Regions from separate parts of the Pseudovibrio sp. POLY-S9 genome, predicted to be linked through region 2. Evidence: predicted binding sites of a transcription regulator. Region 2 holds the regulator's gene; each other region holds the start of a gene.
What was found. Region 2 encodes LexA, which represses DNA repair genes until DNA is damaged. Its sites were predicted from a motif close to TGTTCNNNNTGTGTTCNG; they were not measured.
Positions count from the first base shown of each region.

Region 1: a site for LexA is predicted at 2,058-2,075, ahead of recA (recombinase RecA). Genes of this name have one in related genera too.
Region 3: a site for LexA is predicted at 7,637-7,654, ahead of PPL9_RS27695 (UvrD-helicase domain-containing protein). Genes of this name have one in related genera too.

Region 1 covers NZ_LCWX01000122.1:147,135-157,132, reverse strand. The annotation lists gene PPL9_RS10255 (hypothetical protein) at 1-874, opposite strand, end outside; gene PPL9_RS10250 (helix-turn-helix transcriptional regulator) at 1,172-1,618, shown strand; gene recA (recombinase RecA) at 2,128-3,192, shown strand; gene alaS (alanine--tRNA ligase) at 3,383-6,043, shown strand; gene PPL9_RS10235 (cyclic nucleotide-gated ion channel) at 6,233-7,408, shown strand; gene PPL9_RS10230 (glycerophosphodiester phosphodiesterase family protein) at 7,398-8,378, opposite strand; gene PPL9_RS10225 (hypothetical protein) at 8,579-9,700, opposite strand; gene PPL9_RS10220 (NADP-dependent isocitrate dehydrogenase) at 9,885-9,998, opposite strand, start outside.
Region 2 covers NZ_LCWX01000239.1:8,923-18,920, reverse strand. The annotation lists gene PPL9_RS26435 (hypothetical protein) at 1-428, opposite strand, end outside; gene gltA (citrate synthase) at 669-1,961, opposite strand; gene gltX (glutamate--tRNA ligase) at 2,193-3,617, opposite strand; gene PPL9_RS26420 (ComEC/Rec2 family competence protein) at 3,743-6,295, shown strand; gene lexA (transcriptional repressor LexA) at 6,191-6,913, opposite strand; gene glp (gephyrin-like molybdotransferase Glp) at 7,163-8,377, opposite strand; gene moaC (cyclic pyranopterin monophosphate synthase MoaC) at 8,374-8,877, opposite strand; gene trpC (indole-3-glycerol phosphate synthase TrpC) at 8,935-9,726, opposite strand; gene trpD (anthranilate phosphoribosyltransferase) at 9,740-9,998, opposite strand, start outside.
Region 3 covers NZ_LCWX01000243.1:132,273-142,270, reverse strand. The annotation lists gene PPL9_RS27710 (aminopeptidase P family protein) at 1-1,570, opposite strand, end outside; gene PPL9_RS27705 (50S ribosomal protein L11 methyltransferase) at 2,247-3,149, opposite strand; gene PPL9_RS27700 (sodium:proton antiporter) at 3,239-5,056, opposite strand; gene PPL9_RS27695 (UvrD-helicase domain-containing protein) at 5,131-7,569, opposite strand; gene PPL9_RS27690 (DUF4142 domain-containing protein) at 7,941-8,438, shown strand; gene PPL9_RS27685 (hypothetical protein) at 8,655-9,266, shown strand; gene ligA (NAD-dependent DNA ligase LigA) at 9,325-9,998, opposite strand, start outside.

The DNA of each region.
Region 1 (9,998 bases), on a different contig from region 2:
GCACATCCACTACAACAATCTTCATGGGTTCATCATCATTAGAAATGAAGCGTGTAATTCGTGCATTGTTGTCTTCACTTGCCTTGCGGTCACTGTTGTGAAGGTGAACAGCTTTAAATCTGCTCTGCTGTTGGATTAGTTTTTCTGGAACTTTGAACATTTCAGGTGAATTGAAATTTGCAACCGCTTCAAAGCCGTGCGCTAACGTCAAGTCTTTCAATTCTTTCTGACCAAGAATACGAACTTGCTTTAAGGTTGCTCCATTGGCGACAAGGGTTTGAATTTCTTTTGTTATTTTGCTCAGTATTTCTAGTTTTTTGTCATCGGATAACGAGACGTTGCTATCCCACGCTCTTGAAATGATGACCCGAGGTTTACCCTTGTCAGCCCTCGTTTTTGAGGCCAAGGAAAGATAAAGTTGGCCGCTATCTTCAAAGGTTCGTACCCATAGCTGAAGGGTAGATTTCTTAAGAGTCTTCCGCCGTCCTTGCCAGTCAACTACGTGCTGCCCACTAAGCCTATCGAACTCATTGGCGCGTCCAGCTGAGCCTTTAGTGTGCTCAAGTATTGGTCTAATCATACTTACTTTCCACTCATGCTCTTTAGATGCTGCTTGTCCTTCTGGGGGGGAATAAGCGCTTACAGCATTGCGCTTGCGTAACTCGTGAAAACGCTCTTGTAATTCGGTTGGAAGGCTGGAGACCTCTACTAGGTATTGTTTGCCACCTTGACCTTTCGAGCCTGTGACCATGCTCACGGCTAGCCTATTCTCTCTCCAAAGGTTGCCAGAATAGCACTTGGAAAGGGCTTCTCTTGCCTTTCTGTCAGAGATGTTCGCTAGCTTGGCAAACTCTGAGCAAACGATAGCGTTCATGAACTCAACCCTTAAGCTCAACTCCTGAAGCTTCTACAAGTCGTAGGATCAGTTCGCGTGCATTGTGAGAGTTGGTTTCTCCTTTAAGCGATTTTTCTGCGGTCTGACGGTTGACGCCATTTGCATTACACCATTTGTTCAATGATAATCCCTTGCTTACAAAACCAGCTCTAACTACGCAGTATAGGTCTGGTGATCCTGTAATAGTGAGTGTGATAGTGCGAGTAATGTCGGACATATTAAATACCTGTATTGGTGCATTTCATATAAAAATGCACCTAAATTGGTGCATTGTCAATGGATGAAATAAATGATCAGCTGGTGGCGCGCCTAAAGGCGACGATGAAGCTCGCTAAAATGTCACTCAAGCATATGAGTGAAAAGATTGGGCTGCCGTATCGTTCGTTACAGAATTATATGAGCGGAAAAACACGCTTGCCCGCAGATGTTTACGTGCTCATGTGCCAAGAGTTAGGTGTTGATAATCAATATGTTATGCAAGGGAATTTCCATCTTGAACGATGGCCCCTATATGACGCTATTTGGGTGTCACTGGATCGACACGGATACTGGCCCGAGTATGTCGTAAAAGCAGATGTCGAGTATGACGATTCCATCTCTGATATGTTGAGTGGCTACCTGCCTAAGAGGAAAAGACCGAAAAAGGTGATGGTTGAGAGAATGGTTGATGATGTACTTATGACCTACCATCAGGAGCGTGAAAGGTTGCTCAAAAAAGCGTAAAAGTCTGCTTTAGATTCTTTAGCTCTGCTGAAATATGAAATATGAAATGTTAATCAAGTTCAGGCGTTCATAGTGATGCCGACTTTTGTAAAGGGTCCTTAGATGGTCCGGGTTTGCTTCGGTTTGCTGAGCGCAAACCTACATGCAAAGATAAAAAAACACATGAAATCAGCATGTTGTGGAATTATGTTAGATTTGAGCTGAGAGGCACAGATAGACGTAAGGTTGAAAGGTGAAAGTGCAATATATTACAAGATCTTAAGAGGATTACGATCTAAAATAATTATTTTACGAATCCAAAATAAATTTTGCGGCTCCATTTGATTCCAGATGCGTTCCTCCAAACAGGTGTCGGGAAAAGTTATCTACATGTTGAACAATAGGAGAACACATTGAAATTAATCTATTTTTATTAGTTAGTTATCAGGTATTGCGAAGTTGGAACAAAATGAGTACAAATAACTGACTTTGAAACTACGCGTCCATCGTGGAATAAGGGATGAGAACGTATGGCACAAACTTCACTTCGCCTTGTTGAGGGCAATCAGATGGACAAGAATAAAGCACTGGATGCAGCGCTTTCCCAAATTGAACGAGCCTTTGGTAAAGGCTCCATTATGCGCATGGGCCAGGGGCAGGCCGTAGAAATCCAGAGCGTCTCGACTGGTTCTCTCAGTCTTGATATCGGTCTTGGAATCGGTGGACTGCCAAAAGGGCGTATCGTTGAGATCTATGGACCTGAAAGCTCCGGTAAAACCACGCTGGCTTTGCACACAGTTGCCTGTGCGCAGCAAGGAGGCGGAATTTGCGCCTTTATTGATGCTGAACATGCGCTGGATCCGATTTATGCACGCAAGCTTGGTGTGAATATTGATGACCTGCTCATCTCTCAGCCGGATGCTGGTGAACAGGCACTTGAGATCGCCGATACGCTGGTTCGCTCTGGTGCGATTGATGTGCTGGTGATCGATTCCGTTGCTGCGCTGACGCCAAAAGCAGAACTTGAAGGTGAGATGGGCGATTCGCTCCCTGGCCTGCAGGCTCGTTTGATGAGTCAGGCACTGCGCAAGCTGACCGCTTCCATTTCCAAATCCAACACCATGGTGATCTTCATCAACCAGATCCGCATGAAGATCGGTGTGATGTTTGGTTCGCCTGAGACGACAACTGGTGGTAACGCGCTCAAGTTCTATGCTTCTGTGCGTTTGGATATCCGCCGTATCGGTGCGATTAAAGATCGTGACGAAATTGTTGGTAACCAGACCCGCGTGAAAGTGGTGAAAAATAAGCTGGCGCCTCCATTCAAGCAGGTTGAGTTTGACATCATCTACGGTGAAGGCATCTCCAAAATGGGGGAATTGCTGGATCTTGGTGTGAAAGGCGGCATTGTTGAGAAGTCAGGTGCGTGGTTCTCCTACAACAGCCAGCGGCTGGGGCAGGGGCGAGAGAACTCGAAAACCTTCCTGAAAGAGAATCCTGAACTGGCGGATGAGATTGAACTTGCTATCCGACAGAATGCAGGTTTGATCGCTGAAGCGATTGATGATCCGGAAAAAGCTGCGGAAAACCAATAGAGTTTAGAGGGGCTGGATTTATCCAGCCTCTTTTTTTGTAGGGTTTTATGGACAGATTTGCTGCATATGGCTAAAACGCGGCAGATACTAATTTTTTGTTGCATCGTTTTTGATGCACATACCCTGCAATTTGGCGGCTGTGATTGTTGAAGTAGCTGCCCACTAGAAAACGAGACGGACATCAATACCTATGAGTGGCGTCAACGAAATTCGGTCGGCTTTTCTCGACTACTTTGCAAAGAACGGACACGAAGTTGTTCCTTCCAGTCCACTGGTGCCACGCAATGATCCGACATTGATGTTTACAAATGCGGGTATGGTGCCATTCAAGAACGTATTCACCGGTTTGGAAAAACGGGATTACGTGCGTGCAACATCTTCGCAAAAATGTGTCCGCGCTGGCGGTAAGCACAACGATCTGGATAATGTTGGCTACACTGCGCGCCATCACACCTTCTTTGAAATGCTGGGCAACTTTTCCTTTGGAGATTACTTCAAGGAAAACGCTATTGAGCTGGCGTGGAATCTGATCACCAAAGAATACGGGCTGCCGGCTGACAAGCTGTTGATCACCGTTTATTCGGAGGATGATGAAGCCTTCAGGATCTGGAAGAAGCTGACCGGATTTGCTGATGAGAAGATCATCCGCATTCCGACCTCGGATAACTTCTGGGCCATGGGTGATACCGGTCCTTGTGGCCCATGCTCCGAGATTTTCTACGATCACGGCGAGCATATCTGGGGTGGCCCTCCAGGATCTCCTGAGGAAGATGGTGATCGCTTTATCGAGATTTGGAATCTCGTGTTCATGCAGTACGAGCAGCTGCCAGAAAAGCGTATCGATCTGCCGCGTCCATCCATCGATACTGGCATGGGTCTTGAGCGTTTTGCTGCGATTATGCAGGGCGTGCATAACAACTATGAGATCGATCTCTTCAAGGCGTTGATTGCAAGCTCTGAGCATCTCACTGGTGTTGAAGCTGTTGGCAAAGCGCAGGCGAGCCACCGGGTGATTGCAGATCACTTGCGGTCTATGGCCTTCCTGATTGCTGATGGTGTTCTGCCGTCCAATGAAGGTCGTGGTTACGTATTGCGACGCATCATGCGCCGCGCGATGCGCCATGCAAACCTTTTGGGTGCGCAAGAGCCGGTCATCTTCAAGATGCTGCCTACTCTGGTTCGTGAAATGGGTCAGGCGTTCCCTGAGCTTCCACGTGCTGAAAAGCTTATTGAAGAGACTGTTCAGCTGGAAGAAAAGCGTTTCATCAAAACTCTTGAGCGCGGTCTTGGCCTGCTGGAAGATGCGACCAGTTCTCTGGGCTCCGGTGATCAGCTTGATGGTGAAACAGCGTTTAAGCTGTATGACACCTTTGGCTTCCCACTCGATCTGACACAGGATGCATTGCGTAGCCGTGAGATTGCGGTTGATACCGATGGGTTCAATACTGCTATGGAGCGCCAGCGTGCTGAAGCGCGTGCGGCGTGGTCAGGTTCCGGTGATGCTGCAACCGACGCCATCTGGTTCTCCATCAAGGAGAAAGCAGGCGCGACTGAGTTCCTCGGTTATGAGACTGAGAAGGCAGAAGGCGTTGTTTTGAACCTTGTGAAGGATGGTGAAGAAGTTACTTCTTTGAAGCAGGGTGAAGAGGGATCCTTGATCCTTAACCAGACACCGTTTTATGGCGAATCCGGTGGTCAGGTTGGCGACTGTGGTACCATGGTTGCAGATGGTGTTTCCCTTGCTGTCACCAACACGCAGAAGAAAGCTGACGGCCTGTTCGTCCATTTTGTTCGCGTTGAGAGCGGTGAAGTTAAGGTGGACGATGCGCTTGAGTTGGTTGTTGACCATTCTCGCCGTAGTGCCATTCGTTCCAACCACTCCGCAACGCACCTGGTTCACGAAGCATTGCGTGAAGTGCTTGGTACTCACGTTGCTCAGAAGGGCTCTCTGGTTACGCCAGAACGTCTGCGTTTTGACTTTTCGCATCCCAAGCCTGTCAGCGCTGAAGAAACGGTACGGGTTGAGGCTCTGGCCAATGAGATCGTGCTGCAGAACGGTGCTGTTGAGACTTCTTTGATGGAAGTTGACGAGGCGATCGAAGCTGGCGCGATGGCTCTGTTCGGTGAGAAGTATGGCGATGAAGTCCGTGTGGTTTCCATGGGTACGGCAACCACTGGCGAGAAAACCGGAAAGTCTTACTCTGTGGAACTTTGCGGTGGTACGCATGTGAAGCGCACTGGTGACATTGGTCTTGTGACTGTTGTTTCTGAAGGTGCTGTTGCTGCTGGTGTTCGCCGTATCGAAGCACTCACTGGTGATGAAGCACGTAAGTATTTGGCAGAGCAGGATGCGCTGATGCGTGAAAGTGCTGGTTTGCTTAAGGTTGCTGCAGCTGACGTTCCTGCTCGTATTGCAAGCTTGCTGGATGAGCGTAAGAAGCTTGAGCGTGAACTGACGGACGCGAAGAAGAAACTTGCGATGGGCGGTGGCAGCTCTGATGGGGATGCCGGTGTTACTGAAGCGGGTAAGTTCAAGCTTATGGCTCGTGTTCTTGAAGGCATCAATCCGAAGGATCTCAAGTCTGTTGCCGATGAAGGCAAGACTGCGATTGGTTCCGGTGTTGTTGTGCTGATCAGCAAAGCGGAAGATGGAAAAGCTGCGATCGTTGTTGGCTCGACCAAGGATGTGAGTGAGACAGCCAGTGCGGTTGAGCTTGTTCGCATTGGTTCTGCTGCTCTTGGTGGTCGTGGCGGTGGTGGCCGTCCGGACATGGCGCAGGCTGGAGGCCCAGATGCAAGCAAGGCTGATGAGGCGATTGCTGCGATCAAGGCTCACCTTGAAACGCTTTAATACCGAACCAAAGATCTAAGAGTTGCAAAGGGGGGATTTAATCTCCCCTTTATTTTTTGCCAGTTACTTTCGCTGGGTGCCTCTTTTTGCGATTTGCGTGGGCCTGTAAAATGGTGAAGGGAGGTTTATTGCTGTTGGGATTGCTTTATCTGTTTCTTCAAGTGCCCGGGAATTTTATTGGGGGCGTTGGTGGCACACTCCATCAAGTTGAAAGTTTATAATCTGCTGGAGCGCAGCAGTGCTGGTAACCGGCTTGCCAAGCAGATTGATGCTATTCTCATCATCTTTATTGTTGTGAATGTGGGACTTGCTGTCCTTGAGACGGAGCCAAGCATCGGAGAAGTGTATGTCTGGCAGATCTTTCTGCTGGATTTCATTGCTGGCTCAATCTTTGCCGTTGAATATTTATTGCGGCTTTGGGTTTCAGACCTGCATCCTCCTTTGAGGAAATATGGTTCGCTCAAAGCGCGTGCTGTTTATGCGATGCAGCCGCTTTCGCTGGTTGATTTTGTGGCTGTTCTGCCTTTCTGGCTTTCGTTGTTCTTCACCAGTATCAGTTGGAAATCGCTTGTTATTTTGCGTCTGTTGCGATTCTTGAAGATCGCGCGATACTCGCCTGCTGTTCGCTCTCTTATTTCTGCAGTGGTTGCTGAGCAGAGGGCGATTGTTGGCAGTCTTGTGCTGATTTTCGGGGTTGCTCTCGTGTCTGCAACGCTGCTTTACAGTGTTGAGCATGCCGCGCAGCCGGAGCATTTTGGTACTATTCCGAGTGCATTGTGGTGGGCGTTTTCAACTCTCACTACGGTTGGTTATGGTGACGTTGTGCCTGTCACAGCGATGGGTAAAACCATTGCCAGTCTGGTGATGTTGATGGGGTACTGCCTGTTTGCGCTGCCAGTTGGAATTGTTGGCACTGCGTTTGCGCGTGAGATCCATAGCAGAGATTTTGTGATCACCTGGGGTATGGTGGCCACCATACCGCTGTTTGAGCGCCTGTCTGCGATTGAGATCGCTGCAGTGACGGAGCTTTTACATTCGCACAGTGTGCCTGCTGGACAAACCATTTGTGAGAAGGGCGAGGATGGAGACAGCCTTTACCTGATTGCATCTGGTGAAGTGGAAGAAGTGTTTTCTGACCACCGTATTTTACATGGTGAGGGTGAGCATTTTGGCGAGGCATCGTTGTTTGCTCACCGCAAGCGAACGGCCAGCGCTGTTGCGCGAACACCCGTTCAGCTCATGGTCCTCAAGATGGAAGACCTGCGCCGCTTCATGGACCGTAAACCGGCTATAGCAAAGAAGATTATTGATGAAGCCATTGATGAGCGGAAGAGCCATCATACGGATGTGGAGTTCACTTCGTAATCTGGCCTTGGATGTACGGTGCGAGCACTTCGATTTTGTCCGTCCAGATGTATCCGTCGAAACTATCTGGCACCGCAGCAAGTTGTTCCGGTGTGTCTATGCCGCCACCGACCCCCTGTAATGTGAATGGGCCGGATGCGATGACCTCGCTGCCATATTCTTTGAGCCTTTGCTGGAACTTATGCGGCCAGCCCCATACAGCCCATGTGTAATTTGAGGGAACGCCGATGACCGTGCCTCTACACTCTTGCGGGACGTAACCACTCCAGCCGAGAGCAATGTATGCTTTTAAGCAGGCTTTGGTTTGGCGTTTGTCGAAGCCTACGATTTCCTCCGCGCTGTCTGCAATGCTCCAGGTGGGGGCGGATGCCCCATAGACGCCCCAGACTTGCGCTTTCCACTCAGGGTGCTTGTCAAGCTTCTCCTGCAGGAGTTCTGCCGAGAGCAGTTCTTTCTCCTTGAAGTTGATCAGGAATTTCTTGCCGGGAAGAGCACGGAAAACCTCTTCAAGTTCTGGCATTGCACCTATGCCGGTTCCTCTTAGAGGGTAGGTTTCTCCGCCATCTGCGGTGTAGCCATAGGCGATGTCCAGTGCTTTGAGTTTTGCAAGTGAATGAGATCTGGTGATGCCCAGTCCATTGGTGCGGCAATCCAGTGTCCAGTCATGAAAGACGGCAAGTTTGTTATCTGCGGTTGGATGTACATCCAGCTCGACAATATCTGCGCCAGCTTCAAATGCAGCCCGCATGGAGGCAATTGTGTTTTCCAAAAAGGAATGGGTAGGCGTGTTAATGCGCTCTGCTGTGCAAGTTTGGTTGGTCAACTCGTTGCGATGATAGGTCTGGTGGACGCCGCGATGAGCAATGAATCTGGGTTTGCCGGATGGAGTTTGGCTTGAAAGCCATGAAGCGTTGTAGAGATAGACCCCAGCAAATGCGAGGAGGAGCAGCAGAACAATCTTTTTAAACATAAGAGGCGCCGGATTGGAAACAGTGACCGTCCGCCTAGGTTGAAAGCGTAATGTGTTCTCACTTAGGCGTTGTTTTGGCGTACTCAAGATTTCGGCAGCGAGGGGCCGGTGAAGTCATGGGGAGCTTTGCGGCAATCAGGCAGATGCATGTCGAGATCTGGCAGGGAGCGTCAGAGCGGCTGTTCCGCTCCCTGTGAGCCTTATTGGTCTGAAGCGCAGCTTAGGGTCACTTGCTTATCTGCGGGGGAGTAGAAGTAGTTGCAGTGTTCGAAAAACAGCTGACCGCTGTTAAATAGCATCGGGCTAACATCCTGATGCCCTAAGGACCATCTGGCTGAGTGGCCGAGAGCCTGATTGCTCCCATAGCTTAGTGTCACCAGCGGTTCTTTGCTTTGCTTATTTACGTAAAGCTGCATCTCATAGTCTGACGTTTCAATCTGTCCGCTGTTAGGGCTGGTAGTGCAACACGGAGGCGTGGTCTTAGCTACTGAGACTATTCCATATGAAATACCAGTATCGGGGAGAACGCGGGTTGGTTGGGGACCGGTTGGCGGATAAACGACCTCGCCATTGGATTTGCTTGTGATTGCAAAGGGGAGGATAGGTGCGACCAAAGCCGTTGGATTTGTTGGTGATGCCGATAATGGAAGCGTAAGCGTTTTGCCCAGATTGGGGAGCGGGTTTTGAGTGGATGCCAGATAGACATCTATGCTGCTGTTGTTTGAGTACGTGCTTGTGAGGGCATAATTCTGGTTCTCGAAAGGGACGCCGTTGTCGTCTACCAGGTTAAGGAATGGATTTGTGGGATTGGCTTGATCTGCATCCACCTGGGAAATGCCATGGGGACTGTCAAAACCAACTCCCATCATGAAAACCTTAGGGTTGTGGTTACAGGTGGGGGCAGGTGTCTTTGAGCAGGTGGGCTTGTTCTTACTGTTTGGGCAATGCTGTACGGCGGCAAAGACCGGAAAGTTTTTGAGGTGTTTTGTAAGAGCCTTACCGGGCGTGCCAAACGAGAGATCACGATTGATTATGTATCCAGCATAGGTGTTCCCTGAGCTGGAGTAGGACAGGGTTGAGCAGGTGGAGCTGGCCAGCTCTCCAGCTGTGGGAATAAAAAAGCCAGCGGAGCCAACGATGCCGGTTGATCCTGTATCCATCACAAAGATCGAGTTCTTTTCTTCTCCTGATGGGGCTGTTGTTTGTATTTCCAGCTGGAAATACGGGCCAATTTTCTTGGCGGTTATGGCGTCATTATCCTGAGCTTGAGCAAAGTTTGCCAATCCCGCGCCGAGCAGTAACAGTAAGAGTTGTGGTTTCATCGACTGGATCCTTTTTGATTACGGTAGGGCCGTATTCGTGAAGGATGCATTGTTCGGTACTCCCTTGATTTAAAGGGAGTAGCAGACTTTCAATCGGTTTGCCCGACTGGCCTACGCAATTGTTTCGCCCACAAAAAAGGGTGCCTGGAGGCACCCTTTTCATAAATCAGCGCTTTGGCAGAACTTACGCAGCCGCCATAGCTTTCTGAAGGTTTTCGTCGACTTTGTCGAGGAAGCCAGTGGTGGTGAGCCACTTCTGTTCTGGACCTACGAGAAGAGCCAGATCTTTGGTCATGTG
Region 2 (9,998 bases):
AAGACCTTGCCGGTGCATGTGCCGTCTGTGAACACGCCGCTGTAGTGGTCTCCGCCAATCAGGCCGGTTACGAACTGAGTGACCTCGATCTCTTCCTCTTTATTGCCGGGAAACGTCATCATGAATCTGTCGTGCTCTGCAAAAATGCCGTGTCCCAGGATCTCGTTTGTATCGACCAGCGTTACCGTGTGCCCTTTATCGCTGATGTAGGTGCGCTTGGGGGCTTCCTTGGAGGGGGAGACTGTGTACCCGTCACCATATCGCTCAACGCAGATGGAATTGTCTGATGTGCCGTCCTGCATGCTCAGGTTTGAAAAGACAACGTCTCTGGAGGCTTGTGTGGTGTCGGTGTTTGCTAAGGAATAGCTTGCCAGACCAGCAGAGAGGAGCGTGAAAGCTGCAAAAACAGGGAGGGGGGCAAGACGCATCAATACATCCTTTTCTGATGCCGGTGGCAGTGTCGGGCACTTGGTCAAACATCAAGGATAGGGATGTGGTGAGGCATGAACAGGATTAAGCCGCCTCATGGTTTGCGTGTGTTGAACGCAATGGGCGATATTCAAATAAAAAAGGAGGCAAAATGCCTCCTTTTTCTAAAGTCTGTCTATCAGCTCAATCAGCTTCGCTACACTTCCCGAAAACCGGTATCCGTTTTTCGGAGAATGTTTTTAGCGGCGCTGGTCGATTGGCTGATAATCACGCTCGGAATAGCCGGTGTACAGCTGGCGTGGACGACCGATACGCTGGGAAGGATCTTCAATCATTTCCTTCCACTGTGCGATCCAACCTACTGTACGAGCCAGTGCGAAGAGCACAGTGAACATGGTGGTTGGGAAGCCCAGAGCACGCAGGGTGATGCCGGAGTAGAAGTCAATGTTTGGATAAAGCTTCTTCTCAACGAAGTAAGGATCGGTGAGAGCAACTTTTTCCAGTTCCATTGCCACTTCAAGAAGCGGATCGTCCTGGTGGCCCAGCTCTGCAAGCACTTCATGACAGGTTTTCTGCATGATGCGCGCGCGTGGGTCGTAGTTTTTGTAGACGCGGTGACCGAAGCCCATGAGGCGGAACGGATCATTCTTGTCTTTTGCACGTGCTACATACTCAGGAATACGGTCAACAGAACCGATTTCGGAGAGCATGTTCAGAGCTGCCTCATTCGCACCGCCATGAGATGGACCCCACAGACATGCAATACCAGCTGCAATACATGCAAATGGGTTTGCGCCTGAAGAACCAGCAAGACGTACGGTGGATGTGGAAGCATTCTGCTCGTGGTCAGCGTGCAGGATGAAGATACGGTCCATGGCGCGTGCCAGAACCGGATTTACTTTATATTCCTCACATGGAACTGCGAAGCACATGTGCAGGAAGTTGGATGCGTAGTCCAGATCGTTTCTTGGGTAAACGAATGGCTGGCCAACGTGGTATTTGTAGGCCATTGCAGCAATGGTCGGCATCTTTGCGATCATGCGCAGGGATGCAACCATGCGCAGGTGTGGATCAGAGATGTCGGTGCTGTCATGATAGAAGGAAGAGAGAGCTCCAACGGTACCGGTCATGACTGCCATTGGGTGGGCGTCACGACGATAACCCTTGAAGAAAGAGCTCATCTGATCATGGATCATGGTGTGGTAGGTTACACGATGAACAAAATCGTCCTTCTCTGCGCGTGTTGGCAGTTCGCCGTACAGCAGCAGATAGCAGCTTTCCAAAAAGTCGCCGTGTTCGGCGAGCTGTTCAATCGGGTAACCGCGGTAAAGCAGAACGCCTGCGTCACCGTCGATGTAAGTGATCTTGGATTCGCATGAGGCAGTTGATGTGAAACCAGGGTCCAGTGTGAAGTGATCAGTTTGCTTATAAAGCGAACCGATGTCCAGAACATCAGGGCCCATGGAGCCAGAGTGGACGTTAAAGTCCCAGCTGTTGTCTCCAATAGTCAGTTTCGCTGTTTTGTCGCTCATATCAGGCAACCCCCATTTTGTATCTCCTCATGCGACTTGCTTCATTTGTGTACAAATGAATACACTGCATGATCTGACGTTTCCGCCCGGAGGAGAGTGTTGTCGTGGAACTGCCTATATCATTTGCCGCGATGGGGCAAGCGCCCGCAACCAATGCTTTTAGCTATAAGTGTAACTACCGCTACGAATGACTAGTATTTGCAGCGGTAGTTTCTTTTAGAATTCAGCGAATTAAGCTGAAAGATCACGAATGCGTGCGCAAGATTCGTCTTTTTCGAGCACTTTGAGCACGTCAAAGATGCCTGGGGATGTGCCACGACCAGTGAGTGCAGCGCGCAATGGCTGAGCAACTTTGCCGAGTTTCAGCTCTCCTGCTTCCGCAACTGCCTTAACGGCAGCCTCGGTGCTTTCCACGGTCCACTCGTCCAGTGCTTCCAGAGCAACCAGAACCTTGCCAAGAACAGCACGTGCCTCGTCAGAGAGGATCTTTTCAGCCTTTGCATCTAGATCCAGCGGACGCTGAACCCAGAGGTAACGTGCAGATTCCTGCAGTTCGACAAGGGTCTTTGCGCGCTCTTTCAGGCCAGGCAGAGCTTCAACCAGTTTGTCCTGGTTTCCGTCGCCCGCAATCCACGCCATGACGTCTGCGCCGCCTTCCACGTCCATCAGATAGGTGAGGAAGTGGCCGAGCAGCTCCTCATCGTTTTCTGAGCGCATGTAGTGAGCGTTCAGGTTTTCCAGCTTCTTGAAGTCGAAACGGGACGGGGATTTGCCTACAGCGTCCAGACCGAACCACTCGATCATCTGATCGGTAGAGAAGATCTCGTCATCGCCGTGGGACCAGCCGAGGCGTGCCAGATAGTTGCGCATGGCGGATGGCAGGTAGCCCATAGCCCGGTACGCTTCTGCACCAACTGCGCCGTGGCGCTTGGAGAGCTTTGCGCCGTCTGGTCCATAGATCAGCGGAATGTGCGCCATGATCGGGACATCCCAGTTCAGGGCCTTGTAGATCAGGGACTGGCGTGCTGCGTTGGTCAGGTGGTCATCGCCACGTACGATGTGGGTGACGCCCATGTCATGATCGTCTACCACAACGGCCAGCATGTAGGTTGGGTTGCCATCAGAACGCACGAGGATCAGGTCGTCCAGATCCTTGTTGGCGAACTTGACGGTGCCCTGAACCTGATCTTCCACGATGGTGTCACCTTCGAGCGGCGCTTTCAGGCGAATAGCAGGGGCGATGCCTTCTGGTGCTTCAGATGGGTCACGATCACGCCAGGTGCCGTCATAACGCGGCGGGCGACCTTCTGCGCGGGCCTTCTCGCGCATCTCGTTCACTTCTTCCGGAGAGCAGTAGCAGTAGTACGCAGTGCCGTCCTTGACCATCTGCTCAGCAACTTCGCGGTGGCGGTCAACGCGGCCATACTGGGAGATCGGCTCGCCGTCCCAGTCCATGCCCAGCCAGGACAGACCGTCCAGCAGCGCATCTACGGCTTCCTCGGTGGAGCGGGAGCGATCGGTGTCTTCAATGCGCAGCAGCATTTTACCGCCGCTGTGTTTTGCCAGAAGCCAGTTGAACAGGGCTGTACGGGCGCCGCCAATATGCAGGTAGCCAGTAGGAGAAGGCGCAAAGCGCGTCACAACAGGTTTAGTCATAGGTGTTCCGGAAAAGTTTCAAGTTACTTCGAATAGTTTGGGGTAATTACGGCGGGGCGCCGTACCTCTGCGGGCTGTGTACCATAGCATTGAAAAGTTCCCAAGTGGCAGAAAGGGACTTAAGGGTGCGCGAGGGGCAATCATCCTCAGACAAGACGCAATCTGGTGGCTGTGCTCCCAGAATAGGCGAGCTTTGCCTTGAGGAGGATAAGTTTTCTTTTGCGCCGTTTGAGACCGATACGGCGCTTGCTGGGCGAACCACACAGCAACGCACAAAAACGCAAGTCAACGCAAAAAACGCACATAGCAACGCAAGTACGCGTTTTGCTGAAGAAAAACAGCGCCTTGGGCTTCGTGATGTGCTTCAAAGGGCACGTAAGTTGCTGGGTTTCGTGCTGAGGCCGGATTGGTCAGCTGTCATGACTTATGCCCGCTCTGCTCTGGTGCAGGATTGGAACAAGGGGCATGGCATCCTTTGGTATGCGCTTTGCCATTTGGCTGGTGTGCTGGTTTATTTCTCACTCCCCGCGGAGCCTTACAGCGTTTTAAGCGGAACTCCTTTTATCTTATTGGGAATATTTGCTTTTCGTCGTTGGAGGGGTGGTCGATTGACGGTTGGTCTGACTGCGCTTTTGTTCTTTATAGCCGGGTTCTTCCTTGCTGATTTGCGCGTGGAGTATGCGCGCGGTGACCCGCTGGAGCGCCCGGTTACACGCAAAATAGAGGGTGTGGTTGCTGGAGTGAAGCATTCTGGCAAAGGGGCTTACTCCGTCATTTTTGCAGATGTAAACGCACTTTCGCAGAAGGGCGTAACTCCTCTTTCTTATCGCATCCGGATCAGCATCAAGGGGATGAAAGAGGCACCCGTGATGGGGGACAGGATGCAGCTGAAGGCTCGGTTGTTGCCGCCGGGAGGTGCGGTGCGCCCCGGTGGGTATGACTTTGCCCGGACTGCGTTTTTCAGTGGGATTGGTGCGGTTGGCTATGCGCTTTCCAAGCCGGTTGTTGTAGCGCACGTAGAGGGCACAAGTTTTCTGCAAGGGATAGAGCGTGTGCGTAGTGGGATAGCACAGCGGATCCGGCGGGTGTTGGATAACAGCGCGGAAAGTGCGTTTGCTGTTGCGCTTCTGGTGGGCAAGCGAGACTACCTTGCCACCGCTGACAAGGATGCGTTACGCAACGCCGGACTTGCTCATGTCCTCGCTATCTCCGGTATGCATATGGGTCTTGTCACTTCTCTGGTCTTCCTTGGTGCCCGCCTGATCTTGTCTCTCAGCCAGTCGCTTGCGCTGAAAGGACATATTCACGTTTACGCTAGCGTGGCAGCGCTGATTGCGGCGATTGTTTATCTTGGTTTGTCAGGTGCTTCTGTCGCAACGCAGCGGGCTTTTTTGATGGCGGCGATGATTTTATGCGCGGGTCTGCTTGGTCGGCGGGCCTTCAGTTTGCGTGGTCTGGCGCTGGCTTGCCTTGCGCTTTTGAGCCTGAGGCCGGAGGAGGTTCTGGCTCCCGGGTTTCAGATGTCCTTCATTGCAGTGCTCGCCTTGCTCTCAGCCTATATGCTTGGGAAGGATTGGTTGCTCGGTGATCGAGATAGTTCGCGCAGACGGAATGTCTCATGGTTTCAGAAGGTTAGTCGTGTAAGTTTAAAGTGGATTCTAGCTTGTGCGTTGACCTCGTTGATTGCAGGTGCTGCCACGGGGCCAGTTGCGGCGATGCATTTTGAGCAGGTTGCGCCTTATGGAGTTCTGGGGAATATCCTTGCGATGCCATTGGTGACTTTTGTGGTTATGCCCCTTGGGTTATTGAGCCTGCTGGCGATCCCGTTTGGTGCGGATGCGTTCTTTCTGCAAGGGATGGAGGCTGGGTTGGCGCTGGTGCTGAAAGCTGCCTACTGGGTGAGCTCACTCAGTGAGGGGCTGACCAGTCTCGGGGTTGCCAGTGCTCCAGGGTATCTGCTCGTGATCCTAGCGATTGTCGTGCTGTGTGTGATGCCGCTGCGCCTGAAATGGCTTTCACTTCCGGCATTTACGGTGAGTGTCCTGATGTTTGCCGGTGGCAAGGCGCCTGATCTGATGATTGCGGATGCGGGCAAGCACATTGCTTATTATGGGCAGGATGGTGCGTTTCGACTGACGTCCTCGCGTATGTCGTTTGCTGCTGACAGCCTGTTGCGCGCTGGTGGGGGTTCAGCGGGTTCGTTCAAGCAGCACAAGGTGAGGGCTTCAGATCGGTCCTGTGATGAGCGCGGCTGTGTGATTGAGATATTCCCTCAGCAGCCTGCGGAGGGAGAGAGGGTAAGTTCAGAACCTATCCTGCTGGCGCAGTCCAAAGCAGTTGATGTTTTGGAGGCTGACTGCCATCTTGCCACCATCGTCATCACACAGGTTCAGGCGCCTCCGGCTTGCCGGGCTGAGCTGGTTATCGACCAGAAGATTTTCGGAGAACGAGGTTCAGCTTACATCTGGCTCTCAGCTGGCGCTAAGGGCGGGGAAAGAATAAAAAAAGTGCGCTGGGCATATGATGCTCAGCGCAGACCTTGGAATCCAAAATTGCCTCAGGCAACCAATGATTTAATAGCGGCGGAAGAGCGCAATCATCTTGCCTTGAACGTGGACGCGGCCCGGGCCGAAGATGCGAGTTTCGTAGGCGGGGTTGGCCGCTTCCAACGCGACTGAGGCGCCTTTTTTGCGCAGGCGCTTCAAGGTTGCTTCTTCTTCATCAATCAGCGCCACAACGATTTCGCCGTTATCAGCCGTGTCACCACGTTTGATCAACACGGTATCCCCATCGAAGATACCGGCATCGATCATGGAATCGCCTTTGACTTCCAATGCATAATGCTCGCCGCGCCCCATCAGATCAGCAGGCATTGCGATGGTATGGCTTTGTGTCTGGATTGCTTCGATTGGGACGCCTGCAGCAATGCGGCCCATGACCGGGATTTCCAGCGTTGGCACTTCGTCTGGTGATGTGGTGCGTGGAGGTGGCGGCGTTGCTACTTTCTTGCTCAGGGAGCCCTCAATCACCTCAGGTGCAAAGCCTTTTTCCTTGGCGGCAGGCTTCAGGCCCGGAGAAATGGAGTCTGGCAGTTTGAGGATTTCAAGTGCACGAGCTCTGTTCGGCAAGCGGCGAATGAAGCCGCGCTCTTCCAGAGCTGTGATCAGCCGGTGAATGCCGGATTTGGAACGGAGGTCCAGCGCGTCCTTCATCTCATCGAAGGAGGGCGGAACACCGGCTTCCTTCAAGCGTTGATGGATGAACATCAAAAGCTCGTGTTGCTTCTGTGTAAGCATCTTTTATCCCCGTTCGCTCCTAAGGCGCTGATTGAAAGTGAGCGGCCATTCCTGACCAATCGCAGTTTTGTAATTCCAAGAAGCTGAAAGACTTCAACTTCTGCGATTGGAAGGACAAAACACGAACGTACTCTACCTGTTCTCATTGTGTTCTGCAATGGGTTTGTTGAGGTTAAGCCCTGCTAGAACTGGGGGATTTGGTTTCTGGTGGGTGAGTGGGCAGGGGTTGCCCACTTCTGATGTCTGGATTTAGCGTAGCTTGAGCAGGTCCACTTTTTCACCTGCCTTTGCAGCTGGTGCGTGTGGTGGACGAATGATCAGGGCATCTGCTTTTGTCAGCAAAGCAAGCATGGAAGAGTCCTGTTTGCCAAACGGTGTTGCTGTCAGATCTCCGTGTTCGTCTGTGCCCAGACTGGTGCGCAGGTAGTCTTGGCGCATATCATTTGCAGGCAAATCATCTGCCAGAGTTGCTTTGGTAACGCCTTGATTTGTCACAGAGACCGTGCGGCCTAGCATCTTATCCAGAAGCGGGCCAAGGAAGAGGAGTGCGCATACAAGGCTGGAGACTGGATTGCCAGGAAGGCCGAGGACTTTCATGGGGCCAAGGGCTCCGGCCATGAGGGGCTTGCCCGGGCGCATGGCGATGCGCCAGAAGCCTAGCTCCATGCCTTCAGCGCCCAGTACGTCCTGAATGAGATCGTGGTCGCCCACAGAGGCACCGCCGAGTGTCACCAGTACATCGGCTTTTGCTTCAATAGCCTGTTTCACGCGTGCCGTGATTTCCTCAGGCTGGTCTGGTGCAATGCCCAGCATCATTGGCGTTCCGCCACAGTTTCTGACGAATTCTGCGATGCCGACCTGATTGGACGCTATGATTTGATTCGGACCTGGTATCTGACCTGGCTCGACGAGTTCATCACCATTTGCGAGGATCGCAACGACTGGCTTTTTGCGCGCTGGCAAGGTTGCGTGGTTCATAGCGCCTGCAAGAGACAATTCACGGAAGCCGAGTGGAGCTCCTGCCTTCAGGAGGGTCTGGCCTTCTTTGAAGTCGAGGCCTGCTGGGCGGATGAACTTACCAACAGAAACGGCTTCCTCGCAAAACAGGTTATCCCCGTCACGGCGGGCGTTTTCCTGCATCAAAATCGCGTCAACGCCTGCTGGAACAGGTGCACCTGTAAAGATGCGCAGAGCTTCTCCGGCTTGCAACGTGCCATCGAAGTTATGCCCGGCAGCGACTTCTCCAATGACCTTCAAAGCAGTCTCTGGATCGACCGTATCAGCAGCTTTGACGGCATATCCATCCATTGCTGAGGCGGAAAATGGAGGCTGCGTTCGTGTTGCAGCAACATCTTCTGCCAGAATGCGTTCTCCGGCTTCAAGTAGTGGAAGCTGCTCGGTACCGATCGGATTCACATCTTTCAGGAGGCGGTCCAGCGCTTCTTCAATACTGATCAAGTTCATTGGGAGTTATCCTCCTCAGCCAGATAGTGACCGGACTTGCCGCCCTTCTTCTCCAGCAACCGGATTTCACCGATCTCCATAGAGCGATCAACGGCTTTTGCCATATCGTAAATTGTCAGGCAGGCAACGGAGGCAGCTGTAAGTGCTTCCATCTCGATACCGGTCTGGCCGGACACTTTTGCAAAGACTTCGATCTCAATTCCTGGCAGTTCAGGGTTGGGTGTGAAGTCCACCTGAACCTTGGAAAGCGCCAGAGGATGACAGAGAGGGATCAGCTCGTGAGTTCTCTTGGCCGCCATGATGCCAGCAATGCGCGCCGTTGCGAGCACGTCGCCTTTCTTGGCGTTGCCTGAAAGGATCATGTCCAGAGTTTCAGGCTGCATTTTTACCTGACCGCCTGCTCGGGCAATGCGTGAGGTAACCTCTTTCTCCGAAATGTCGACCATATGAGCCGCACCGCTGTCATCTAAGTGAGTGAGTTTTGGAGAAAGTTCTGACATTTTCTTGCCTCTGGACACAGTTTGTTCAGGTGTCTGCTTTTGCCAAGCAGTTGATTTTTAGCGTTTAAGCAAAGCTTTGGTTGCGGTTTCCACATCTTCCTGACGCATCAGGCTTTCGCCGATGAGGAAGGTGGAGATGCCGGAGTTTTCCATTCGGGAGAGGTCTTCCGGAGTGAACAGGCCGCTCTCGCCAACGATGATTCGATCTTGCGGGATCAGTGGTGCGAGCCGCTCGCTGGTTTCCAGAGATGTCTCGAAGGTTTTTAGATTGCGATTGTTGATGCCAACAAGCGGAGAGGAGAGCTTCAGTGCGCGTTCCAACTCAGCTTCGTCATGAACTTCGATAAGCGCATCCATGCCCAGTTCAAATGCGGCGTCTTCCAACTCTTTGGCCAGTTGGTCGTCAACAGCTGCCATAATGATCAGAATACAGTCAGCGCCCCATGCACGTGCTTCATGAACCTGATAGGTGTCATAAAGGAAATCTTTACGCAGAACTGGCAGAGATACTTCAGTGCGCGCTGCGACGAGATACTCTGGTTTGCCCTGAAAGGATGGTGTGTCTGTCAATACGGACAAGCATGCTGCACCACCGTTTTCATAGGCTTTCGCGAGTGCGGGCGGGTTGAAGTCAGCGCGGATCAGCCCCTTGGATGGACTGGCTTTTTTAACCTCCGCGATCAGGGCGTACTCACCATTCGCATGTCTGGCTTTCAAAGCATCTGCAAAGCCGCGTGTTGGTGTTGCTGCTTTAATCGCCTCATTCAGATCAGCCAATGAAGTTTGCGCTTTGGCAGCAGCAATTTCTTCACGTTTGTAAGCTTCGATTTTCTTAAGGATATCTGACATGGGATCCGTGGTCTTAGAGTTTCATATTGGCAGCTGTTGCAGCGTCGGAGGCTTCAACAAGTTTGTCCAGTCGGGAAAGGGCTGCACCTTGGTCAATCGCATGCGCAGCCATCTGGACACCCTCAGCGAGGGTGGAGACCTTATCTGCGACGATAAGGGAGGCCGCTGAATTGAGCAGGACGATATCCCTGTAAGCGTTTTTTGCTCCTTGCAGCACTTCGCGCAGTGCCTGAGCATTTTCTTTTGGATCGCCGCCTTTCAGATCTTCTGTT
Region 3 (9,998 bases), on a different contig from region 2:
CGTACTCATCAGCCCGGTAATAACCCGGCTCATTGGAAAGGATCATACCCGGCTTCAACGCGATGCTGTTTGGAGCTTTGGAGATCCGCTGCGGACCTTCATGCACGCCCAGATAAGAGCCGACACCGTGGCCAGTGCCATGGTCAAAGTCGAGACCCTGCTTCCAAAGATCGATACGAGCCAGAGTATCCAGTTGTGAGCCGGTCGTCCCAACAGGAAAACGCGCGGTCGCAATAGCAATATGGCCCTTCAGAACAAGCGTAAAGTGCTTGCACTGCTCAGCAGTCACAGCTCCAACAGCAAGCGTACGTGTGATGTCTGTTGTGCCATCCTCGTACTGCGCACCAGAATCGATCAGGTACACACTGTTCAGCTCAATCGGCAGATTGCTATCGTTGCTCACACGGTAGTGACAAATCGCACCGTGAGGACCTGCCGCTGAAATAGTGTCAAAGGAAATGTCCTTCAAAGCACCCGTCTCACGGCGGAACTCCTCAAGCTTTTCAGCAACAACAACCTCAGTCAGGCCACCAAGAGGCGCCGTCTTCTCAAACCATGCAAGGAAGCCAGCATAGGCAACACCATCACGCAGATGTGCAGCTTTTGTGCCCTCAATCTCAGCCTGATTTTTAACAGCCTTCGGCAGCAGAGTTGGCTCCTGCCCTTCCACAACATGGCCGCCATTGTCAGCAACCGCATCATAAAGAGCCTGACCCGCAAGACTGGTATCAATGAGCACTCGTTTGCCTTCAGTACCCAATGCTTTCAATGCAGGTGCAAGTTCTGTCGGTCCTGCAATATCAGCAAGAGCGCTCAGCTCATCACGCACTTCATTGGAAAGCTTGCGCCCATCAATAAACAGCGATGGCTTGCCGTTGGTCGGTACCAAAGCAAAAGACAGTGGCAGCGGCGTATGCATCACATCGCTACCGCGAATGTTCAACAGCCACGCAATGGAGTCTGGCTGTGTCAGAAGCGCTGTATCCGCCTCTTTTCCAGCAATCAACTCACCAATACGCTTGATCTTGTCCGCAGCACTTTCACCAGCAAACTGCATCCCGTGCATTTTCACGGCACCAAGCGGCGCTTCCGGGCGATCACTCCAAACGGCATCGACAGGATTGCTTTCAATAGCAACCAGCTGTGCACCAGCCTTTTCACAGGCAGCTTTCAGGGAGCGCACCTGACGAACAGGATGCAACATCGGATCGTAACCGATCTTCTGGCCTTCTGCCGCATTCTCACGAAGCCAGCCCGTCAGCGGCTCATCAATCAGATGACGATAGGCAAACGCCTCTTCGTCTACCTGATCCCGCACCTGAATGGTGTAGCGGCCATCAATAAAAACAGCTGCTTTGTCACTGAGAACACCAGCAATACCAGCAGAGCCAGTGAAACCCGTCAGCCACTCAAGGCGGCAGTCACTATCAGGAACATACTCACCTTGGTGAGCATCTGCCCGCGGCACCAAAAAGCCATCAAGCCCACGCGAGGCCAGCTCGTCTCGCAGAGCGGCCAACCGAACCGGCCCACGAGATTTATCATTTACTGTGTCAAAGCTTTGAAACATGCCGGAAGGCTAATGCCGATCGTCACGCAACTCAACCATACAAACACGGCTCCTAAGAGGAATTTATGCTCTCAATTCAGACGATGGGGATACAGAAGTACACAATTCATGCGCTATACGCAGATCTGCTATGTACTCCATGCAATTTCAGATCATGACAATACAGAGATATGCAAAAAACGCATAAGTGTCATGCGAAACTATCTCTTTTTTTACAAACTAAAATAATAGATAACTCCTCTTGTCGACGGGGCGCTTCCCTCCCAAAGCAAACCGGTGGATCACACCTCCTCCCAAAGTGATCTGCACGACAAAAATGGCCGGCATCCATCAGCTGCTGATAAAGCGCTAGAAATGCCACTCATACAGCTGGATACCTCCTCCCAGTATCTAGCAAGCTAAGCAAATTCCTCCCAGTTGCTTGGCACACAAAAAAACCTTTGCTTCCCCGGCAATTTCCTCCCAATTTGCCGGATCAGGAAGCAAAGGTTTTTTGTTTTTTTACATTTCAATCAGACATCAAAAAACCCTCACTGCATCAGCAATGAGGGTTCAGAATTATTACAGCGTATCTCCGAAAAGTGGAAACCGGTTTTCGGAGATACGCAAAAACAAAGGCTAAAGCAGTTCATGCGTTTCCATTTAAATGCGAATTGCTTTAGCAGTCTGTCAGACCTTATGAGTCCCAGTTGCCTTTTGCAAAGGTCAGCGTCAGCCATCCTTCAATCTCGCGGCGATGCACAAGCTTCAATCCCTGCTGTCCATACGCTGAGATGATCCGTGGGCCATGCTCAATCCGCAAGCCGGACAGAACCAGCGTAGACTTGTGCGCAAGGTGAGCGCACAGTTTAGCGGACATCTGCATCAACGGTCTTGCAAGAATATTGGCAACAACCAGATCAAACGGGCCAAACTCATTAAAGCGGCGGTCATCCACACCAGCACCGGTAAAGGCTTTGAAGTGAGGCCCTACATTGTTCTTGCGCGCATTATCAATCGCAGCTTCCACCGCAATCGGATCGATATCGGTCGCCAGAACTTCAGAGCTGGTCAGCTTAGCAAGCGCAATACCCAGAACACCCGTTCCGGTGCCTAAATCAAGCATACGGTGGTATTTGTGCCGCTTCAACAAGCGCTGAAGCTCCAACAGGCAACCTTCAGTCGTACCATGGTGACCGGTGCCAAAGGCCTGCGCCGCTTCAATCTCGATACCAATGTCAGACTGGCCGACAGCATCACGATCATGCGCACCATGAACGATAACCCGATCCGCACGAACCGGCTTCAAACCTTCAAGGGATTTGGCAACCCAGTTGATGTCAGGCAGCGCCTCAACTTCAGCAAAGCTTGGAATAACGCCGCCTTCAAACTGATCAAACAAACGCATTTCAAACAGATTGATTGCGTCATCAACCGTAGATTCCAGAACCAGCACTTCTGCGGTCCAAGTTTTTCCGTCCTTGGAGCTTTCAAAGACGGCAACTGGGAACCCGTCATCTTCAAAGCGCGCCTCCATAATATCGGAGAGTGCTTTTGCTTCAGCCTCAGGTGCCGGAATGCGAACCCGGATCGTGTCCATGCAAAATCCCTTAGTTACGATGAGCTATCAAAACTCAGTGAAAACCTTTGCCTAGGCGTATAGAAGGTGCAGCAACGAAAAGCCAGTACTCACGAGGTTTTCTCGCGCTCTGCCGCATATTCGCAGGGAACAAGGCTAAGTATTGTTGAACCAGCAATCGGCATCGCAGGCTTGGTGCCATTCAGCGGTCGAAGCTTCTTGGTCGGGTCTATCAACATCAGCACAATAGCCGTCTCTGGCAAAGCCTCCTGAAACTCGGTCCAGCCATAAGTATCTGTCAGCTCACTGGCTTTGATGAACCAGCCTTCACGGATCTTCGTTTCAAGGTCGTTATAACTGTGTTCTGGTGTCAGGAAGGGACGCCCGCCAAGTGTCACAACACGGCGAAACTTTTCCTTCTCGCTTTGCTCTTCTGAGGGTGCGAACTGATACACCTCCCCTCGCCCCATAAGCGGTCCAAAGTTTGTGGTCACCAGCGCGTTGTAATCATCATTATCAGTCACTGCGAGCAAAACGCTGTAATTCTCAAGCGGAAGCTCATTCTCAACTTCCTCAGAAAGAACCTCGCCATAATGGTTCGTAAGCCCGGCATTGCGCGAGAGCCGCAGCTTACCCCAGTTACGGTCAACGGTAAGGCTCGGAACATCCAGCGTTTTCAGCTTGGTCGCAAGCGCTACGCTAAACCGGCTCGCTCCCACAATCAGCAATCCCGGCCCCGTATGACTGGAAAGCCCCAGCCACCGCGCAAACGGCCCAAGCGAAAACCCATGCGCAAACACAGTCGCAACCACAACGGCAAACGACAAAACTGCCAACCGCTCTCCATCAGGAGCCCCATGCTCAACAAGCGACCTTGCAAACAAGCCGGAAACCGCGACAGCCACAATACCACGTGGCGCAATCCACCCAACCAGCAAACGCTCTTTCCAGCTCAAGTGAGCACCAATGGTTCCAACCCAAACCGAAATAGGCCGGATCACGAACAACAGCACCAGAATAAATGCCAAATCCTCCAACCCAAACTCCGCAAGACTGCCAAGCTGAACTGAAGCCGTCAAAACAATGAATACCGAAGACACCAGAATGATCGTGACCGCTTCCTTAAATCGCTTCAGCTCTTCAAGACTGGCGAGACGAGAGTTACCAAGCACCAGCCCAAGAACCGTCACTGTCAGCAGACCGGATTCTTCCAATACCAAATCAGAAAGCGCATAAGCACCCATCACACTCACAAAAATCAGCGGTACTTTGAGAAATTCAGGAACGCGACCACCAACAAACAGCCAGATCAATCCACGCCCCAGCGCCCAGCCACCAACACCGCCAATCAGCAGCCCAGCCACAGCCCGGATCGCCAGCACCCAAAAACCATGGTCGCCGTGATAAACCAGATACCCTTCAAACATGAACACCGCGAGCAGCGCACCAAGCGGATCAGCAAGGATTGCTTCCCAGCGCAGCAGCGAACTCACCCGTCGCTCCAACCGCGCCTGACGCAGAAGAGGAATAATGACAGTAGGACCGGTAACAATCAGAATAGCAGCAAACACCAGCGCCGAAGGCCAGCTCAGCTCTGCGATATAGTGGGCATTCAATGCGCCCAACAAAAACGCGATAAAAGCGCCCAAAAGAACGAGTCGCCAAACCGCCTTCTCAACACCGCCAATACGTTGAAAGTTAAGAGAAAGACCGCCTTCAAACAGAATAACGGCAACCCCAAGCGCAACAGTTGGACGCAATAAATCACCGAACAACGCAGTTGGGCTGAGAACCCCCGTGGCAGGACCAATGAGAAAGCCAGCAACAAGCAGAAGAACGATCGCAGGCAAAGACCATCGCCAGGCAAGCCATTGTGCACCAACGCCCGCCACACCAATCATCGCAAGCGCGAGAACCACCTCATTCATTGCCATCTCCCAACACAACTTAGAAGAGAGATAGCACAATCTACCCTAAAGGTAATTAACGCTTGCGTTGCAGCTTATGCCCGCTCAACAAAGCTATCGAGCACTTTCTTTTGGCCAGCTTTTTCAAAATCGACGGTGAGCTTGTACCCCTCAATATCGCCGATCAATCCATAACCAAACTTCATATGGAAAATCCGCTCACCGATCGCAAAATCGCTTCCTGCCTCAGTAACGCTCTTGGCAACTAGCTCGCCTTCAATGGTCATCGGACCAGCCTTCTTGGCACGACGGCTCTGGTTCCCACCATGCATTTTGCCATACTGCTGACCAGACGCTTGTGCCTTACGCGCCCGCTGCCAACCCGGCGTAGAGTACTTGCTTTGGAAGGGATCACTGTTGTCAAACCGGCTGGCACCATAACCACCACCAGCACTATTCAGACCATACCCACCATAAGAGCTGGAGGCTTCAACAACCTCAACACTGTCTGCAGGTAGCTCATCCAGAAACCGCGAAGGAATGCAGGACTGCCACGAGCCATGAATGCGGCGGTTAGAGGTAAACCACACTTTCACACGCTTGCGGCCACGGGTAAGACCCACATAGGCAAGGCGTCGCTCCTCTTCCAGACCAGCCTGCCCTGTCTCATCCAATGCCCGCTGGTTCGGGAACACGCCTTCTTCCCAACCGGGAAGGAAAACACTATCAAATTCAAGGCCTTTTGCAGAATGGAGCGTCATAATCGAGACCGCATCCTCTTCCGCATCGCTGTCCTTATCCATCACCAACGAGATGTGCTCAAGGAATCCAGCCATGCTCTCAAACTCTTCCATCGAGCGGATAAGTTCTTTCAGGTTGTCCAATCGCCCCGGCGCTTCAGCAGACCGATCCTGACGCCACATCTGGGTGTAACCACTCTCATCAAGAATGATCTCCGCCAGTTCCGTATGGCTCATGGTCTCAACCTGATTACGCCAGTTCTCCAACATGCCAAGAACATCCGCCAGCGCAGCACGAGCTTTCGGACGCAGCTCATTGGTCTGCACCAACTCTTCCGCAGCGATCATCAGCGGAATAGCGCGTTCCCGCGCATAAGCATGCACAATCTTCAGCGTTGCTTCACCAAGCCCACGCTTCGGCGTATTCACGATACGCTCAAAAGCCAGATCGTCTGACGTTTGCATCACACAGCGGAAATAGGCGAGCCCATCGCGGATCTCCATACGCTCGTAAAAGCGCGGACCACCGATCACGCGGTAGTTCAATCCAAGCGTGACAAACCGGTCTTCAAACTCGCGCATCTGGAAGGACGCACGCACCAAAATGGCCATTTCATTCAGAGAATGCCCATGGTTTTGAAGAGCTTCAATCTCATCACCAATGGAGCGGGCTTCCTCCTGAGAATCCCAGGCCGAGGTAACCTGCACCTTCTCTTCTTCCTCAGATCCCATCTGATCAGTGAAAAGGGTTTTACCAAGACGGCCCTGATTGTGCGCAATCAGATGAGAAGCTGCGGACAGGATGTGACTGGTCGAGCGATAGTTCCGCTCAAGACGAACCACAACAGCACCCGGGAAATCCTGCTCAAATCTCAGGATGTTATCAACCTCAGCACCACGCCAGCCATAAATAGACTGGTCATCATCGCCAACACAGGCCACGTTCGGATTGCCCTGCGCCAACAAGCGCAACCACATGTACTGCGCGATGTTGGTATCCTGATACTCATCCACCAGCATGTAACGGAAGCGATGCTGGAAGCTCTTCAAAACGTCATCATGCTCTTTGAAGATCGTAATACAGTGCAGCAGCAAATCACCAAAATCACAGGCATTCAGAATAGAAAGCCGTTCCTGATAGGTCTCATAAAGCTTGCGCCCCAAGCCATTAGCAAAGGCCTGTGCGTCACCAGCTGAAATCTGTGAGGGTGTAAGCCCGCGGTTCTTCCAGCTGTCCAGCAGCCCGGCAAATGTCTTTGCAGTCCAACGCTTTTCATCCAGACCTTCCACCTGAATGATCTGCTTGATCAAACGAACCTGATCGTCCGTATCCAGAATGGAGAACGAGGACTTCAATCCAACAAGCTCAGCATGGCGGCGCAAAATCTTCACGCAGATCGCGTGGAACGTGCCGAGCCAGGCCATGCCTTCAACGCCATCACCAATGTAAGCGCCAATGCGCGTCTTCATCTCGCGGGCAGCTTTGTTGGTGAAGGTCACAGAAAGGATCTGCCCCGGAGTGGCATGACCCGTTGCCAGAATATGCGCAATACGCGTTGTCAGAACACGGGTCTTACCAGTGCCGGCCCCTGCAAGAACGAGCACAGGTCCGTTGATCGTCTCAACAGCAAGTCGTTGTTCTGCATTCAATCCTTCCATGTAGGCTGGGGCGTTGGTTTGCCGTGCAGCCATGGCCCTCGCTGCGATACCACCTGCCTTGGGCTGTGGTGCAGCCAGAGGATCAGCAGGGTGAGCAGGTATTCCGCGATGAAGTGGGCCAGAAGAGTTTGCCATTGAGCTCGTTAGATCCTTTGAACGCATACCCCTCTCAAATCAGAGGGAGAATCTCCAATACTTAACGAGGAACAATATAGCAACAACATTGAAGAAGCGAGGCATCAGCAAAGAGATACACATCGTTTTGTAGGGCAAGGCATCTTCACTCAGTAACTCTTGCCTCACGCCAGCTTTGCTCTGTGATGTTTTATCAAGCTTGTTCTGAGTTACTTGAAATCCGGGAGGCCCTTTAGTGTTTTAAAGAGGAAGTATGCGTATACCTGCCAACGAGAATAACTCAGCTTAGCAATGGGAATATCTTCACTTCCGAAAGACAAACAACACTGTAACAACCTGAAAGAAAAACTATGAATACTGGTAAGTTACACATGACACGCCGAAACGCCCTCATTGGCATCTCCGGCTCTTTACTGGCAGCACCTGCTCTGGTTTCCTCCGCCCAGGCCAACCACCACGGCTCCACCGATTACACCAACAAGACGCTGACAATCAGCCCCTTTTCACTTGCCATCAGTGAAATGGCGACAATGAAGGCCAGCAATCCATTGGTGCGCCAGTTTGCAGAGCTGGAAAGCGAAGAACAAACTGCGGTCTCAAAAGTGATTGAATCCACGGGCGCCACACCTCCCCCGCGTCCCGCCGTTCTGGAAGACATCTACAAGAAGCTGGAGGCCGAAAACGGTGAGGATTTTGACCGTCTGTACATCTCCGCTGAAATCACTGGTCATGAGGACTTGCTGAAGGTTCAATCACCAGAATCCGGTAAAAAGCCTGTGAACGTGGATGTGGCTACAGCAACCATTCTGGTCGCCTTCATCCATACCCATCTGGCGATGCTGGCAGAGATCCGCAAGCAAATCGGCTAGGCAACTCCTTCAAACATCTAAGAAAACACCAGTGGCATGCTCCGGCCCCACTGGTATTTTCCTGACAAATTCAGCCAACCCATCGATCACATCTTCAAATTTGGCTCAATTATCGCTGTCTCCTGAGAGATCTTGCTAAGATTTCCTGCCCACTCTCTTAGCCAAGGATGTTGCTTCTGGAGAACATCTGACCGCAACTGGAATGGAGCTTGAGATATGCCGAAGGTCATTTGCAGATATAAAAACTACGATGATTTCTATAAAAACCGCACAAGCATCTGGGCTGAAATCAGACGTCGGATGAACATCCATGCGACGGACACTGCAAGCTTCGACAAACTCATTTTCCAGGGCAAGGCAGCCATCCGACTGACCTACGACAATCATGTTGAAGACGCGCCGGATATGAAGAAAGCCAGAACGAACATTGCCGCACTTGAAAAAGAGAAAGCAAGAACCTTCCGCTTTGTTCAGGCCTCCAAGTCACTGGAAGAGGATATCTCGACAAAACACAAAATGCTCAAAGTGCTCGAAAGCCAGCTGAAGCAGCAGGAAAAAGACCCCAAAACTGATCCCAACTATCGCGATACAGCGAAAGAGCTCAAAAAGCTGCTCAAACTCCAACCTGCAGTCAAAAAGAAGATCCAGGAATACGACAGTGCTCTGAAAGCACTTGAAAAAGCTGAAGCTGACTACGACCCGCTAAAAAAGCAGATCGAGAAAACCATCCCCATGAGCGTGCAGACAGATGGCAAGAACATGATGCTCTATATCGGCGGACGCGCCGAAGCATCTGTCCGCCTAAGAGCAACACTGGCGCAGAAGTAGGCTCGCCGCAAGTCTACCAATGCAGCGAGAGGAGCCTAGCAGCTCCCTCGCTCTCTTCTTATTGATCGCCGACCAGCTCGAACCAGTCATCCTCTGAAATGACCTGAACACCAAGGCTTTGCGCTTTGGTGAGTTTGGACCCGGCTTTTGGACCCGCGATCACCAGATCAGTTTTCTTGGAAACAGAACCAGACACTTTCGCACCCAGACTTTCTGCACGTGCCTTCGCCTCATCACGACTCATGCGTTCCAAACTACCTGTAAACACGAGTGTTTTTCCAGCAACAGGGCTGTCAGAGCTATCAGCAACAACCACATCAAGCGGGGTGATCTGGTCAATCAGCGCAGTAAGCGCGTCACGGTTATGTTCCTCTGCAAAGAACTCGACCAGAGCATTGGCAACCGTACCGCCAATTCCGTCAATGTCATTGAGTTCACGGTAAGCTTCTGAAGTTGCATCAGTTGCTGCAATCATGGCATCAGAAAAAGCACTCCAGGAGGAGTACGCCCGAGCCAGAAGCTTGGCATTTCCCTCTCCAACATGGCGAATACCAAGCCCGAAAATCAAACGGTTCAGTTCAATTTGCCGTTTGCTATCAATAGCTTCAAACAGCTTGCGCGCAGAAACAGCACCAAACCCCTCACGCGAACGCAGTTTGTTGAGCGAGCTCTTGTCCCGTTCCGCTAATGTGAAGATGTCCGCTGGTGTGCGGATCCCACCTTTATCCATGT